DNA from 2 places in the Paenibacillus sp. XP01 genome. Region 1 is predicted to be linked to the other one. Evidence: a T-box and tRNA genes for the amino acid it is inferred to sense, from the RefSeq annotation. Region 1 holds a T-box; the other holds one or more tRNA genes.
What was found. The T-box of region 1 lies ahead of SNR34_RS19215 (glutamine--tRNA ligase/YqeY domain fusion protein). A T-box ahead of a tRNA ligase gene usually reads a tRNA of that ligase, here a tRNA-Gln.

Region 2: it encodes a tRNA-Gln, which carries the amino acid that the T-box ahead of SNR34_RS19215 (glutamine--tRNA ligase/YqeY domain fusion protein) is inferred to sense. The anticodon was not compared.

Annotation. Positions count from the first base shown of each region.
Region 1 is NZ_CP139481.1:4,270,129-4,277,566, reverse strand. Features, by position in the region: gene SNR34_RS19225 (transglutaminase-like domain-containing protein) at 1-1,833, shown strand, start outside; gene SNR34_RS19220 (glycoside hydrolase family 18 protein) at 1,862-2,899, shown strand; T-box leader at 2,951-3,219, shown strand; gene SNR34_RS19215 (glutamine--tRNA ligase/YqeY domain fusion protein) at 3,460-5,076, shown strand; gene SNR34_RS19210 (YxcD family protein) at 5,173-5,454, opposite strand; gene SNR34_RS19205 (hypothetical protein) at 5,460-5,954, opposite strand; gene SNR34_RS19200 (PadR family transcriptional regulator) at 6,060-6,623, opposite strand; gene SNR34_RS19195 (beta-class carbonic anhydrase) at 6,813-7,379, opposite strand.
Region 2 is NZ_CP139481.1:5,890,955-5,898,392, forward strand. Features, by position in the region: gene SNR34_RS26515 (helix-turn-helix domain-containing protein) at 1-2,228, shown strand, start outside; gene SNR34_RS26520 (class I SAM-dependent methyltransferase) at 2,530-3,357, opposite strand; tRNA gene SNR34_RS26525 (tRNA-Leu) at 3,548-3,626, opposite strand; tRNA gene SNR34_RS26530 (tRNA-Cys) at 3,635-3,708, opposite strand; tRNA gene SNR34_RS26535 (tRNA-Gly) at 3,718-3,792, opposite strand; tRNA gene SNR34_RS26540 (tRNA-Gln) at 3,799-3,873, opposite strand; tRNA gene SNR34_RS26545 (tRNA-His) at 3,880-3,952, opposite strand; tRNA gene SNR34_RS26550 (tRNA-Trp) at 3,977-4,050, opposite strand; tRNA gene SNR34_RS26555 (tRNA-Tyr) at 4,059-4,144, opposite strand; tRNA gene SNR34_RS26560 (tRNA-Thr) at 4,149-4,224, opposite strand; tRNA gene SNR34_RS26565 (tRNA-Phe) at 4,246-4,321, opposite strand; tRNA gene SNR34_RS26570 (tRNA-Asp) at 4,416-4,493, opposite strand; tRNA gene SNR34_RS26575 (tRNA-Met) at 4,521-4,594, opposite strand; tRNA gene SNR34_RS26580 (tRNA-Val) at 4,611-4,686, opposite strand; tRNA gene SNR34_RS26585 (tRNA-Glu) at 4,749-4,820, opposite strand; tRNA gene SNR34_RS26590 (tRNA-Ser) at 4,840-4,928, opposite strand; tRNA gene SNR34_RS26595 (tRNA-Asn) at 4,932-5,007, opposite strand; rRNA gene SNR34_RS26600 (23S ribosomal RNA) at 5,127-7,438, opposite strand, start outside.

The DNA of each region.
Region 1 (7,438 bases):
ACCGAACTGAACCTGCTGGAGAACTACGCGCCTGCCAAAACGATCACCGTAGCGGTTAGAGATCAAGACGGCGGGATGATCGAAGGTGCTGCCGTCCGCTTCGAATTGTATAACATGGCCGAATTCTACCCCATTGCAGAGCTGATGACGGATGGGGAAGGGCAGGTCGGCTTTAAGACAGGATTTGGCGATTTGCTCATCAGGGCCGTGTATCGTGGACGGTGGCAGGAGCGCAAGGTCAGCATTGGCAAATTGGACTCATTGGAGCTTGTTTTGGACCTGAACAGCGAACCTGTTCAGGAACGGGGCGTCGTTGATTTGGATATGGTTCCTCCACCCGAGACGGAAGGCGACGAACTGCCGGCAGTGACGGATGCAGCCGAGTCCTTGCATCAACGTCGATTGCAGAACGGGGACGCTGTTCGCGCATTGTTCGAAGGCACATTTGTGACGGAGTCGGAGAGCCATCGTTTAGCTCGGCAACTTGGCCTTTCTGAAGCACGGGTGTGGGATATCTTGCAAAAGGCGCGTGGAAACGGGCATGAAATAGCCGGATTTCTTCGGGAGAGCTCGCCCGAGCATGGGGAGTGGCCGCTGCTGTTGTTGGAATCGCTGAATAGCAAGGATTTGATCGACACATTTCGTCCTGTCCTGAATGAACATTTGAATGAATCGCTGCCTCTTCGCGGCATGCTGCCGGATCATTTGTTCATTCCTTATGTCCTGTGCCCGCGCGTTTCCTATGAAATGCTTGGCTTGTACCGAAGAGAATTCCGTGATTCCTTCAAAGCGGATGAGTGTGGTTCCATGGTGAAGGACCCGGCGCTTCTTGCCGCTGTATTGAAAAGGAATTATGTTTATGTTGAAAATTTGCCGAATCTAAAAGGCAAGGGAACAGCTGTGGGCACCTATCGGCTGATGGCCGGAGATGAAGAGGCGCTGGCGATTTTGTTTGTTTCCATGTGCCGCAGCTTGGGCATACCCGCTCGCCTGCATCCCCTGGAACGCAAACCTCAATACTGGAAACAGGGGGCATGGATGAGTGCAGATTTTGGAGATCAGGAAGATGCGGAGCAGGGCAGCGGTTTTATTCAACTCAAACGGATGGAAACGGCGCTGGCGACGCCAAAAGCATCTTATTATGAAAATGTCACGATTGCACGTCTTGTTGAAGGGAAATACGTAACGCTGCATTTGCCGCATGGAGAAACGAATCTGTTCGCGGCTCCGCTGGAGGTCGAGCAAGGATCTTATCGCATGACGACAGGCGTACGTTTGAAAAACGGCACGGTTAGCGTGAAGTTGACGTACTTCGAGGTGCAGGCGGGGGAAGAAACCCATGTTGACGTAAACTTCCGGAGTGCGGAGGAGGACCTTCCCGTTCTTGGCGCGGTAGATCAACAAATGGAGCTGCGTTGGCAGGACGGAACCGTAACCCGACTCAATGACCAAAGTTCTGGCCTGACTTCAGGCGCACTGCTGGCCTGGATCGAACCAGGAAGGGAACCGACCATGCATTTGTTGAAAGAGCTGGCCGATTCGAACCAAGCGTTGGCAGAAGGCGGTCTCCCGATCGTGCTGATTACACCTTCCTTGGGTACGATCAGTCCTTTTAGCGCAGATCCGTTGAAGCAGCTCCCGGCACAGGTTCGATTCGCAGAAATGAACAAAGGCGCAATACCCGAAGTGCTGTGCAGTCCAATCGCGTTAGAGTCGGGATTCCCTCACCTTGCGGTGCTGGATCAACAATACCGCATTCGGTATGTTTCTTACGGTTATCGCATCGGAGCCGTGAAGGAAGCTGTTCGTGTCGGCGTTATGCTCGCGAAGTGACCTAGTGTGATCAAGGGAGAGGTGACATATGAGCCGAAAATGGATCATCGGATACGTCGGTCATCGTGATCTGAAGAGCGTGACAGAGGCCGATCTGAAACGAATGACGCACATCAATATCGCTTTTGCCGGTATTCGGGAGGGAGCCATTCACACCGAGCATTTGCAAAACATGGATCAAGTTTCCGTGATCAAGAGGACCCATCCGGATTTGCGCTTTATTTTGTCCGTTGGAGGCTGGAGCTCCGGCGGTTTTTCGGAGGCAGCGGCGATGGCAGAGGGCAGGAATAGAATCGCCGAATCTGCTGTGCTAGCCGTAACCACTTATGGACTTGATGGCATTGATTTGGATTGGGAATACCCATGTTATGGAGAGGCCGGGATTGCGGCATCCGCAAGTGACAAGCCGAACTTCACGATGCTGCTGAAAACCATCAGGGAAGCGTTGACGCGGCAGGGTGAGTTGGACGGGAAGTATTATATGCTGACCATTGCAGCGGGAGCGGACCAATACTACGTGGATGGAACGGAAATGGATCAGGTGCAAAGGTACGTCGATTACGTGCAGCTGATGACCTATGACATGCGGGGCGGCTTTCAGGTATTAACGGGACATCATACAAATCTCTTTACGCCAACAGGGGATTTGTTCCGCATCAGCGTTGATGCTTCGGTCCAAACGTTTCACAGGGCAGGTGTGCCCAAGGACAAGATCATCATCGGTGCCGCGTTCTATTCCCGCATGTGGAAGGGCGTGCCCGACCGGAACGATGGATTGCATCAAATGGCAGAAACGACCGGCGGTTACGGTCCGGAGTATACGGAGTTAAACGCCAATTACATTGGGTTGAACGGGTATACCAGGCATTGGGATGATGAAGCAAAGGCGCCGTATCTCTTTAATGGACACACGTTTATTTCTTATGACGATCCTGACTCCATCCGAGCCAAATGCCGATATGTACATGATCATGAATTGGGCGGCATTATGTTTTGGGAATATAAATGTGACAAGACACATCAATTGCTCGAAACGATGGATCATGAATTTGACAGCCAATCGTAAACGAAAAGGGTTTGACTTTCATTTTGGCTTTGATTACAATGATGGGAAATATTGAACGTGATGACGAGAAGAGTAGATGCTAATTTTTTTATACAGAGAGCCCTGATGCTGAGAATGGGTGAAAAAACAGCATTGAAGCAAGCCTCCGAACGGTCCGCCGGAACAAAACGTGCAGCGTCAGGGATGGTGGAACGGGTGCTCCCGATATAGAGCACAGGGTTCAGTACGGTTCGCAGTATGAACGGAAATGGACTTGATGAGACTGGAATGGCGACATTTCGGTGAACCTGGGGTGGCACCACGAGAACTTCGTCCCCAAGACATATCGTCTTGGGAGGTGAAGTTCTTTTTTTGTTGATCATTTACGTGGTTGATCATAACAGGGGAGGCATTCGAGCATGGAAGCAGGTTTCGACAAACCGAAAAAGGAAACAGAACATGATTTGAATAGGGAATTCGTGATGGCGAGACGTGAAAATAAACAATCCCGGCAAGACGAGGACGAACGCAGCTCCACCCAAGGTGGGAGTTACCTGGAGAACCTCATCCGGGAAGATGTGATGGCTGGCCGTTTTCAACGTCCGATCTGTACCCGCTTTCCACCCGAACCGAACGGGCACCTTCATATCGGCAGTGCCTACGCCATTCACATCAATTACACGACAGCTCAAACATTCGAGGGTACCTTTCATTTAAGGTTCGACGACACGAATCCATTGAAAGAGGACATCTCTTACGTTGAGTCCATTCTCAAAGATATGGAATGGCTTGGTTACAGCCCTGGGGGGCACGTATATTATGGGTCTGATTATTCCGACCGAATCTATGCCGCAGCAGTTGAACTGATTCAACAAGGCAAAGCGTATGTGTGTCATCTTTCTCCGGAGGAATTGGCAGCTAGCAGGGGAACGTTAACCGAACCAGGAACCGACAGTCCCTATCGCAATCGAACCCCAGAGGAAAATTTGCGCTTGTTTCAGGAGATGCGAAATGGAATCCATCCGGACGGATCTTGTGTACTTCGTGCAAAAATCGACATGGCTTCTCCGAACATGAATCTTCGTGATCCGGTGCTGTACAGGATCATTCATGCCCCGCATTACCGGACAGGAAATGTTTGGTGCATCTATCCAATGTATGATTTCGCTCATCCTATTCAAGACATGATTGAAGGCATTACACATTCCCTCTGTTCCATTGAATTCAAAGACCATCGTGCACTGTATGATTGGGTGCTGGCCGAATTGGGGATCTTGGAACCGCCCAGGCAGTGGGAGTTTGGACGCGTCAATATCGCCGGTGCGGTGACCGGCAAGCGTTACCTGCGGAAAATGGTTGAATCCGGCTGGGTAGATGGCTGGGACGATCCCCGGCTGCCAACGATTTCCGGCCTGAGACGCAGGGGATACACTCCCGAGAGCATTAGAGAATTCATCGGTGGCATTGGACTCGCAAGACAGCAAACAACGGTGGATATATCCTTGTTGGACCATGTGCTCCGTCAGGAGCTTAAACCGAATGTTCCGGCGATCATGGCAGTTGTTCATCCCCTAAAGGTGATACTCATGAATTACCCGAATGAAGGTGAAGAGATGCTGCCTATTGAAAACAACCCGTTGACCGCTGATCTGGGTGTGCGCGAGGTAGCCTTTTCAAGGGAGTTATACATTGACCGCGACGATTTCATGGAAGTTCCTGCGAAGGGGTTTCATCGTTTGGCGCCAGGTGCAGAAGTGCGGCTCAAGGGTGCATATTTCATTCGCTGCGAGGAGGTTATCAAAGATCCGCGATCCGGCGAAATCATTGAACTGCATTGCACCTACGATCCCCGAACGAAGAGTGGCAGCGGCTTCAAAGAGCGTAAAGTCAAAGGAACCATTCATTGGGTATCGGCCAAGCATGCTGTAACATGTGAACTGCGGCTGTACGATCAACTGCTGATTCCAGGAGTGAATTTGGACGATATTGGTGGGAATGAGAGGTTGGGGATGAATCCCGATTCTTTGCACATTGTTAAACAAGCAGTGGTTGAGTCTTATGTGCAGCAATCGAATCCGGGAGAACGATTCCAGTTCATTCGCCATGGCTATTTTATCCTTGACTCGATGAATGAGTCTTCAGGTGAACAGTTCGTCTTCAATCGGATTGTTTCGCTAAAGGACGGATGGAAGCGATAGAACACTCTTGCGAGCGAAGAAATTAAAAAAACTAAAAAACCGTCTCCAGCCAAATGTCATAAACATTGGGAGACGGTTGGTTGTATGCGATGCAAGCTAGTGCTGATTCACAATCGCTGTAATCTCTTCATCCAGATCCAGACGCACATCTTCACGGTATGCCCGAATATTGTATTCGCTGTGAAGATAGCGCAGGATCGCTTCGATCATGTTGGACTCCACCAGGTATTGGCTGCGACCGGCAACCCATACTTCTGCGGTGTAGCCTGTATCTTCTTCCCAGCTCAGCTCAACGTTGACGTCTGTTGGACGTACGCCCTTGCGCTCGGCGGTATGAATGCAAATAGCGTTGACGATTTCATCCATGCTCAGAATCATACGGATTAATACCGTCCGTTTCTGTTGCGATCATCGTCACGATCGTCGCGGCTGTCATAGCGGCCGTGAGTTGCCGGTTTGCGGCGATTGGCAATCGCTCTGAAGAGGGCCATAGCCAGCATGACGATCGCTACGATGGCAATGACGTTAACCAACAGTCCGAGGATGTTGCCAAGGAAGCCCATGCCGCCGAACAGTCCGCCGAACAGCATACCAGCCAGGCCACCCAGCATCATGCCTTTCATGAAACCGCCGCCACCGCCGAAGAATCCGCCACGGTTCGTTGTTGAAGCGCCTGTAGTTGAATTGTTATTGGAATTGGATTGGCTCACGTTGTTGTCGGATTTTTTCGGTGTATTGGTATAGCTTTTTGTCCCCGATTTGAAACCGCCGCGTTTGGCGTCGGCGTAGTCTGGAGCGAAAGCAGAGACTGTACCGAACAACAGTGTGAACGCCATGAAAACCATCATGAGATGTTTGATGCCGAATTTGTTTTTCATTGGTAAGATCGTAACCCCCTGATTAAAGTGTTTGATGTGCTGCCCGATTGGGCCTTACTGCGTTAATACGAATGAATCTGAAGAGAAGTTTCAAATTTTTTTAAATTAATTTTGCGCAATGCTTGGTGTGGAATGAATGGCTTTTTGTCCGTCAAGCAGCTGAGTCACCCATTTGCACCATTCCAGTCCGGTTTGGGCATTCATCAGGCCTTTCTGAACCAGAATGTAACTGCCGAACTCGCGGCTGCCTACGCGCAGATTATCGTGAGGAATGCGGGATTTCAGCTCTTCATAATAACGGATTCGTTCCAAAAACCAATTTTTTCTTTCATTCAGGATCCGTCTCATACTGCCATCTTCCGCGATTCCTACGCATAGGATGCGCAAATTGAATTCGTCCCTCGTGACGGGAGCGGTTACAGGGGTGATCATCCACTCAAGCAGCTTTTCGATCCCTTGGTCCGTAACGGCATACATTTTTTTGTCTGGCTTGTCGGATTGCTGAACCCAGCGGGACGATAACAAACCTTCGTTTTCCATTTTGGATAGGAGAGGGTAGATCTGGCTGTGTTTGGCTTGCCAATGTGGCTGAATTTTCAGCATCAAATCATAACCTGACGACTCCTCGCGGGTAAGAAGCCCGAGCAATCCGTAGGAAAGTATGTTCATGCACATGTCTCCTTAATATTAGGGCTCGGTCAATGAAAATCACGCCAATGGCGTAGAGCTGACCGCTTTCATAAAAGTGTACACTGAAACTGTATGGTTTGACAACCTGACAGACCAAGTGTCTAAAATTAGACAAAAAAAAGAGTGCGGAGAACGGCTCCGCACCCAAAGCGATATAAAGAGAGATGCCTATTGTTGTTCATACCCTTCAACGACAAGATCAAGCTTGCCTGTGTAGGAATCGATAATCATGCCGTGAACAGGTACGCCCGGTGGAAGCAGGGGATGATTCTTGATGACTCCCACAGTATGTTTTACCCCGTCCTCAACGCTGTCAAACCCGCGCAGCCATTTGGTCAGGCGAATTCCGGAGTTTTCGAGGGTGCTCATGACTTCCTCGGATACACCGCGCTCTATCATATGGCCGATCATCGTGTCTGCATGCAAGGATGCCATGCCGCACTCGGTATGACCGACAACGACAACCTCGTCCGCGCCGAGCTCGTAGATGGCAACGAGCACGCTGCGCATTACGGAACCGAAAGGCTGGGAGATGATTGCACCCGCGTTTTTAATGATTTTGACTTCGCCGTTTTTCAGGTTCATTGCTTTCGGCAGCATTTCCACCAGACGAGTGTCCATACATGTGATGATAGCCATTTTTTTGGTCGGGAACTTACCGGCCGTATACTTTTCGTATTCTTTGGTCTCGACAAATGTTTTGTTGTACTCCAAAATCTCTTGAATGTTGTTCATGTCCATTGCCTCCTGTTATCCAATACGATGAGCACGGCCGCTTGCATAATTCGCAGCTT
Region 2 (7,438 bases), 1.6 Mb from region 1:
TGCAGTCCAACGTAGAACATAAACTCGGTACTATAAGCTACATGCTGGATCAAGCAACACGTTGGCCAGCCACGCTGGAGCAGCTGTCAGCCCCACGCCTCGACGCGAAGACACCCAGCGCCGACCGGCTGCAGACCGAATTTCAAAATATGCGTTCCTGGGAGCCTTCCATGGATATCGCGCTCATTAACCAAACGCAGGACTGGCTGATCGATCATGCCGGAATGTATTTAAGCACAGAATTTCCGCTGGCTCTTCCCATGAAAGAAATGCTCTCGAAAACGTTAACGTCCGGTTGGCAGCTCATACCCTCGAGCGTGTTCAACAACCCGGAACACATCTCGGATAACGGTTGCATCTATCATATTGCCCTTGCCAGGCCAGTTCCGCACCTGAGTGCGCCGACCCATTCCGCTGTCATTGCAGGAATTCCTGCCTGCTCGTTGCAAAGCCCGGCCGATATGGAGCAAACCTCGGCTGCAGGCTTAATTATCGTCAACCGGGAACAACGCATTTTGGCCCATCCCAACCCCGCTTATATCGGCAAGCCGCTTGCGGGAATGGATATGCGGGAAGAAGAGTCTGGAAACAACATGTCTGAACGGCTGCCTTCGGCATCATCCCATGCAGCGGGAGAAGCCAAAGTACGTCTGGGCGACTCGCGGTACTCTTTGTCCTACACCCAATCCTCATTAAGAGGCTGGACCTACATGCTTTTGACGCCAATGAACGTGCTGACCCAGGAATACACGCGCATCGCCGAGCATACCCTGCATGTCAGCCTGATCATGTTGTTGGTCTCTTTAGGGTTAACCTGGCTAGGCTCCAAACGAATGCATGTCCCGATTCGCAAACTGTTGGCCCATGTCGGCCTTCATTACCATCCATCCGTGCGTCAAGCGATGGCTAAGAAGCGTGCAAATGCTTTCCCCACTGAGTTCGAGCAGATTCAGGCACGCTTTACGCAGATGGTGGATTCCAGCTCACGGCTTGAAAACCGCCTGAATCAGTACGTGCTTCAAATGCGTGTTTTTTTTGTCATGGACATGCTTCTTGGCAAATGCTCCCCTTCGGCTCTTCAAAGCGGCTTGATTGAGCATGGGTACGGTCACTATCTGGACCAGTGGCAACATGTTGCCGTTATTGTCATTCAGGCAGATCTTGTGCATCAATCCAAGTATACGGTGAGCGATCTCGATTTATTGTTGTTCGCCGTGCAAAATATGATGGAGGAAACGTTAGACGAACATCACCAGCTATACCCTGTAGTATTGGAACAAACTGTAGTCACTATATTGGGGGACGCTGAATCGGATCCGGTGAAATTTGCCGCACATCTGCATGCCATGACCGGACAATTGCAGCAGCAGGTCGAACAAGTGCTTCAACTCACAGTGAGCATCGGGTTCAGCCAACCTTGGACATCTCTCCTGCAAGTACATCGTGCCTATTCCGAGGCCTTAAAAGCACTGCACCAGCGTTTGCGGCTGGGCACAGGCATTATCATTCAATATGAGCAGCCGATTCATAGCAGCAGCCCAGCATCTATCAGTTATCCTTCATCCTTGGAGTACGCTCTCGTTCAAGCGATTCAGGCCGGCGACGAAGGTGAAGCGGAAATGCTGCTGTCCCAGATGCTCGAGCATGTTCTGGATCCGGAATGCCATTCTGAAGATTATCATCTGGCTCTGGCCCGACTGCTCACCCGTATTCTGCAGATGCTGCATGAGAGCGGGATTCGGCTTGATCCGACAACTTCCGGCCATGATTCATTGTACAAGGAACTATTTAACCTTCGATACGCCTCAGAAGTGGAGCATTGGTTCAGTCAGCGGATGATCAAACCCATCATTTTGCTTTTCAAGGAGAGACAAGTTACACAGTACCGTCATATTTCGGACAAAATGATTGCGATCATCCATCAGGAATATGATAGAGATCTCACGCTAGAGGAGTGTGCTGCCAGGCTTCACTATAATGCCAACTACTTAAGCAGTGTGTTCCGCAAGGAAACGGGATCGTCATTCAGCGAATATTTGGCCAAACATCGGTTCACCATCGCCAAAAGATGGTTGGAAGAAACGGATCTGACCGTAAAGGACATCTCTAACCGGCTTCAGTATAACAATCCGCAAAACTTCATCCGTTCCTTCCGCAAATGGGAGGGAATAACCCCGGGCCAATACCGGCTTCGGCAGCAGAACCTGCATGCCGAAAGACAGGTTTAATTTCTAATGAGCTGCCCAGGCCATGAAATACATTCGCTGTTCTATAGCTGCAATCCAGTTTTCTGAAGGATAATTTTTGAAAATTTTCGGGTTTCCTCTATCATATGAGCTTCAGCCCGTTCTAAAAACCTGTTTGAAGGAGCACTACGAGGGATTTGGTCTGTTATTTATGGGGAGAATCCATTTCGTGAAAGGGTACAAGGTATACCTCGGAACCATGCATGCAAAAGGGGCAGCTTCCACTGCCCCCTTGGTTTTTCTGATCATACTATTATATGAACAACCGTTCGTAACTTCATGCTTATTTCCGTACAGTTTTCATCTGAGGTTGATCGAGTTGAATCAATATTTTTCCGAATCGTCCTCCCCGCGTAAACGTGACGACGTCATCCGAAAATGTCTTTCTAATGTGCACTTCAGCAAGTCGCAGAGTCTGTTCATCCGTTGGCAGCTTGTACGTTTTGAGCCATTCCGGCAGCTTATGCACGACATCCTCCAACGGCATCTCCAACGTAGTCGTTTCTTTGGTGATAATGCTCGTATAAGAATACCCCTTCAAATATAGAAGCTGTTGGATGTATGCCATATCTCCTGCTCTGAATGTCGATTTTACCCCCAACACCTCTTTCAACTCATCCATTAGGGTGTGCTCGCGTGGAGCCGCCATCGTGCTGATATACACATATTGCCTGGCGCAGAGGATGGCTTGTTCCACCGTCTCCCAGTCGGACATGGCTGGACACATGGAGGCAAACACCAAGTCGAACTTCTTTTCCCAGCCTTTGTCCTGAATGGACAATTCCTCAAAACGTTCCGACACAATGTCGATCCTGGATCTTAATTCGGCAGGAATGGTTTCTTTCATCAAAGCGGTCAGAAAATGCGAAGGTTCAACAGCAGTAACCGTTGCTCCTTTTTCCGCGAATGGTATGCTGAACGCACCTGAGGCGGCGCCGACATCCAGTATCGTTAACCCCTTATATTCGACGCCCTGATTCTCAATCCAGCCCATAATACGACCAGAACGTTGTTTGCCTTCTTCCGTGAACGACTGATGGTGATATTCTCTGGCCCACCGTTCAAAGGCTTCCTCCGTATCGAACGGATAGCTCCCTTTCCTGGGAGGCATGGACACCTTTCTCTTTCTCCAGGCTTCTTCCCAAAGAGATAGGTCAAATAATAATTGCGAATAATCGTGTTCTGTATGCAAATCCGGCACTGTACTCCCACCTAATCATTTCATTTTGTAAGCATATAGATAAACAAAAAAAACAGCCCATTAGATGTAATCTCTACTGGACTGTTTTCTTAATACTGAATACCGGCGAGAGGACTCGAACCTCCACGGTTTCCCACTCGATTTTGAGTCGAGCGCGTCTGCCATTCCGCCACGCCGGCATATTTACTGGAGGCGCCACCCAGATTCGAACTGGGGATAAAGCTTTTGCAGAGCTGTGCCTTACCACTTGGCTATGGCGCCATATTCTATTGGAGCGGACGACGGGAATCGAACCCGCGACCCTCGCCTTGGCAAGGCGATGCTCTACCGCTGAGCCACGTCCGCAAATAATGGCTGGGGATATAGGATTTGAACCTATGCATGACGGAGTCAAAGTCCGTTGCCTTACCGCTTGGCTAATCCCCACTAGAGGGCGATCGAGGGGAATTGAACCCCCGAATGCCGGATCCACAAACCGGTGCGTTAACCACTTCGCCACGATCGCCATAATACATAATTAATAAAGAATTGGCAGGGGCAGCAGGAATTGAACCCACACTAACGGTTTTGGAGACCGCTGTTCTACCTTTAAACTATGCCCCTAAAAGCAATGGTGGAGGCTGATGGATTCGAACCACCGAACCCGTACGGGAGCAGATTTACAGTCTGATGCGTTTGGCCACTTCGCTAAGCCTCCACAATGGTGCCGGCGAGAGGACTTGAACCCCCAACCTACTGATTACAAGTCAGTTGCTCTACCAATTGAGCTACACCGGCATATTCGATTATTAGATTCAATGGTGGCTCGGGACGGAATCGAACCGCCGACACGAGGATTTTCAGTCCTCTGCTCTACCGACTGAGCTACCGAGCCATAATAAAGTTAATCTTGAAACGTTGCACTTTATCCAGGCGTCAGTGCCTTACAGCAGATTTAGTGAACAGCTTCCTCAATGTTTGAAAGAAAATGGCGGAACCGACGGGATTCGAACCCGCGATCTCCTGCGTGACAGGCAGGCATGTTAGGCCAACTACACCACGGTTCCAAGATCCCTTATTTAAAATAAGTTCAATTGCGGGGGCAGGATTTGAACCTGCGGCCTTCGGGTTATGAGCCCGACGAGCTACCGGGCTGCTCCACCCCGCGTCGTTAAAAAAGTATATGGTGGAGGCTGAGGGGATCGAACCCCCGACCCTCTGCTTGTAAGGCAGATGCTCTCCCAGCTGAGCTAAGCCTCCGAACGAGACATTTATGATCATATCATATAATCGATGATAAAATCAAGTCTTTTGGATAAACATGACCCGTAGGGGATTCGAACCCCTGTTACCTCCGTGAAAGGGAGGTGTCTTAACCCCTTGACCAACGGGCCTTGCATTTAAAAATCAGAACGGAGAGAGAGGGATTCGAACCCTCGAGACGCTTTTGGCGCCTACACGATTTCCAATCGTGCTCCTTCGGCCAACTCGGACACCTCTCCATATGGCTCCCCGAACAGGACTCGAACCTGTGACAACTCGATTAACAGTCGAGTGCTCTACCAACTGAGCTATCAGGGAATATTGTTTTGTATTGAAAAACGATCCGCACATCAACTGATGTACCCGTTTTTCACTCAGAGATTGCTCTCTGAAAACTGGATTCGAAACGAAACTTGCGATCTTAGAACCTGCATTTCTTGGATAAGCCCTCGACCGATTAGTACTGGTCAGCTCCATGCATTGCTGCACTTCCACCCCCAGCCTATCTACCTCGTCGTCTTCAAGGGGTCTTACATACTGGGAAATCTCATCTTGAGGGGGGCTTCACGCTTAGATGCTTTCAGCGCTTATCCCGTCCGTACATAGCTACCCAGCGGTGCTCCTGGCGGAACAACTGGTACACCAGCGGTACGTCCATCCCGGTCCTCTCGTACTAAGGACAGCTCCTCTCAAATTTCCTACGCCCACGACAGATAGGGACCGAACTGTCTCACGACGTTCTGAACCCAGCTCGCGTACCGCTTTAATGGGCGAACAGCCCAACCCTTGGGACCTACTTCAGCCCCAGGATGCGATGAGCCGACATCGAGGTGCCAAACCTCCCCGTCGATGTGGACTCTTGGGGGAGATAAGCCTGTTATCCCCAGGGTAGCTTTTATCCGTTGAGCGATGGCCCTTCCATGCGGTACCACCGGATCACTAAGCCCGACTTTCGTCCCTGCTCGACTTGTAGGTCTCGCAGTCAAGCTCCCTTATGCCTTTGCACTCTTCGAATGATTTCCAACCATTCTGAGGGAACCTTTGGGCGCCTCCGTTACTCTTTAGGAGGCGACCGCCCCAGTCAAACTGCCCACCTGACACTGTCCCCGTACCCGATTAGGGCACCAGGTTAGAACCTAGATACGATCAGGGTGGTATCCCAACGGTGCCTCCACACAAGCTGGCGCTCATGCTTCTCAGGCTCCCACCTATCCTGTACAGATCGTACCCAAATTCAATATCAAGCTGCAGTAAAGCTCCATGGGGTCTTTCCGTCTTGTCGCGGGTAACCTGCATCTTCACAGGTATTAAAATTTCACCGGATCTCTCGTTGAGACAGCGCCCAAGTCGTTACGCCATTCGTGCGGGTCAGAATTTACCTGACAAGGAATTTCGCTACCTTAGGACCGTTATAGTTACGGCCGCCGTTTACTGGGGCTTCGGTTCACAGCTTCGGGATTGCTCCCTAACCGCTCCCCTTAACCTTCCAGCACCGGGCAGGCGTCAGCCCGTATACTTCGCCTTACGGCTTCGCACAGACCTGTGTTTTTGCTAAACAGTCGCTTGGGCCTTTTCACTGCGGCCCCCTCGTGCTATTCACACTACCGGGGCACCCCTTCTCCCGAAGTTACGGGGTCATTTTGCCGAGTTCCTTAACGAGAGTTCTTCCGCGCGCCTTAGAATTCTCTTCTCGCCTACCTGTGTCGGTTTGCGGTACGGGCACCTTCATCTGGCTAGAGGCTTTTCTTGGCAGTGTGAGATCATGACCTTCGCTACTGTAATTTTCACTCCCCATCACAGCTCAGCCTTGCGGTTAGCGGATTTGCCTACTAACCAGCCTCACTGCTTGGACAGGCATCCATCAGCCTGCGTCACTACCCTACTGCGTCCCCCCATCGCTCATAACGATTTACGGTGGTACAGGAATTTCGACCTGTTGTCCTTCGACTACGCCTTTCGGCCTCGCCTTAGGTCCCGACTTACCCTGAGCGGACGAGCCTTCCTCAGGAACCCTTAGGCTTTCGGCGGATCAGATTCTCACTGATCTTTTCGTTACTCATACCGGCATTCTCACTTGTATAATGTCCAGCGCTCCTTACGGTACACCTTCAACCCTTATACAACGCTCCCCTACCCCTGATCATAAGATCAAGCCATAGCTTCGGTGGTGTGTTTAGCCCCGTTACATTTTCGGCGCAGAGTCACTCGACCAGTGAGCTATTACGCACTCTTTCAATGATGGCTGCTTCTAAGCCAACATCCTGGTTGTCTGTGCAACTCCACATCCTTTCCCACTTAACACACACTTGGGGACCTTAGCTGATGGTCTGGGCTGTTTCCCTTTTGACAATGGATCTTAGCACTCACTGTCTGACTCCCGGAAGTAAGTCTATGGCATTCGGAGTTTGACTGAGCTTGGTAACCCTTGCGGGCCCCGCACCCAATCAGTGCTCTACCTCCACGACTCTGTTTTCCGAGGCTAGCCCTAAAGCTATTTCGGGGAGAACCAGCTATCTCCGAGTTCGATTGGAATTTCTCCGCTACCCCCACCTCATCCCCGCACTTTTCAACGTGCGTGGGTTCGGGCCTCCAGTGCGTGTTACCGCACCTTCACCCTGGACAGGGGTAGATCACCCGGTTTCGGGTCTACGTCCACGTACTATGTCGCCCTATTCAGACTCGCTTTCGCTGCGGCTCCGGCTTCTCACCTTAACCTTGCACGGGAACGTAACTCGCCGGTTCATTCTAC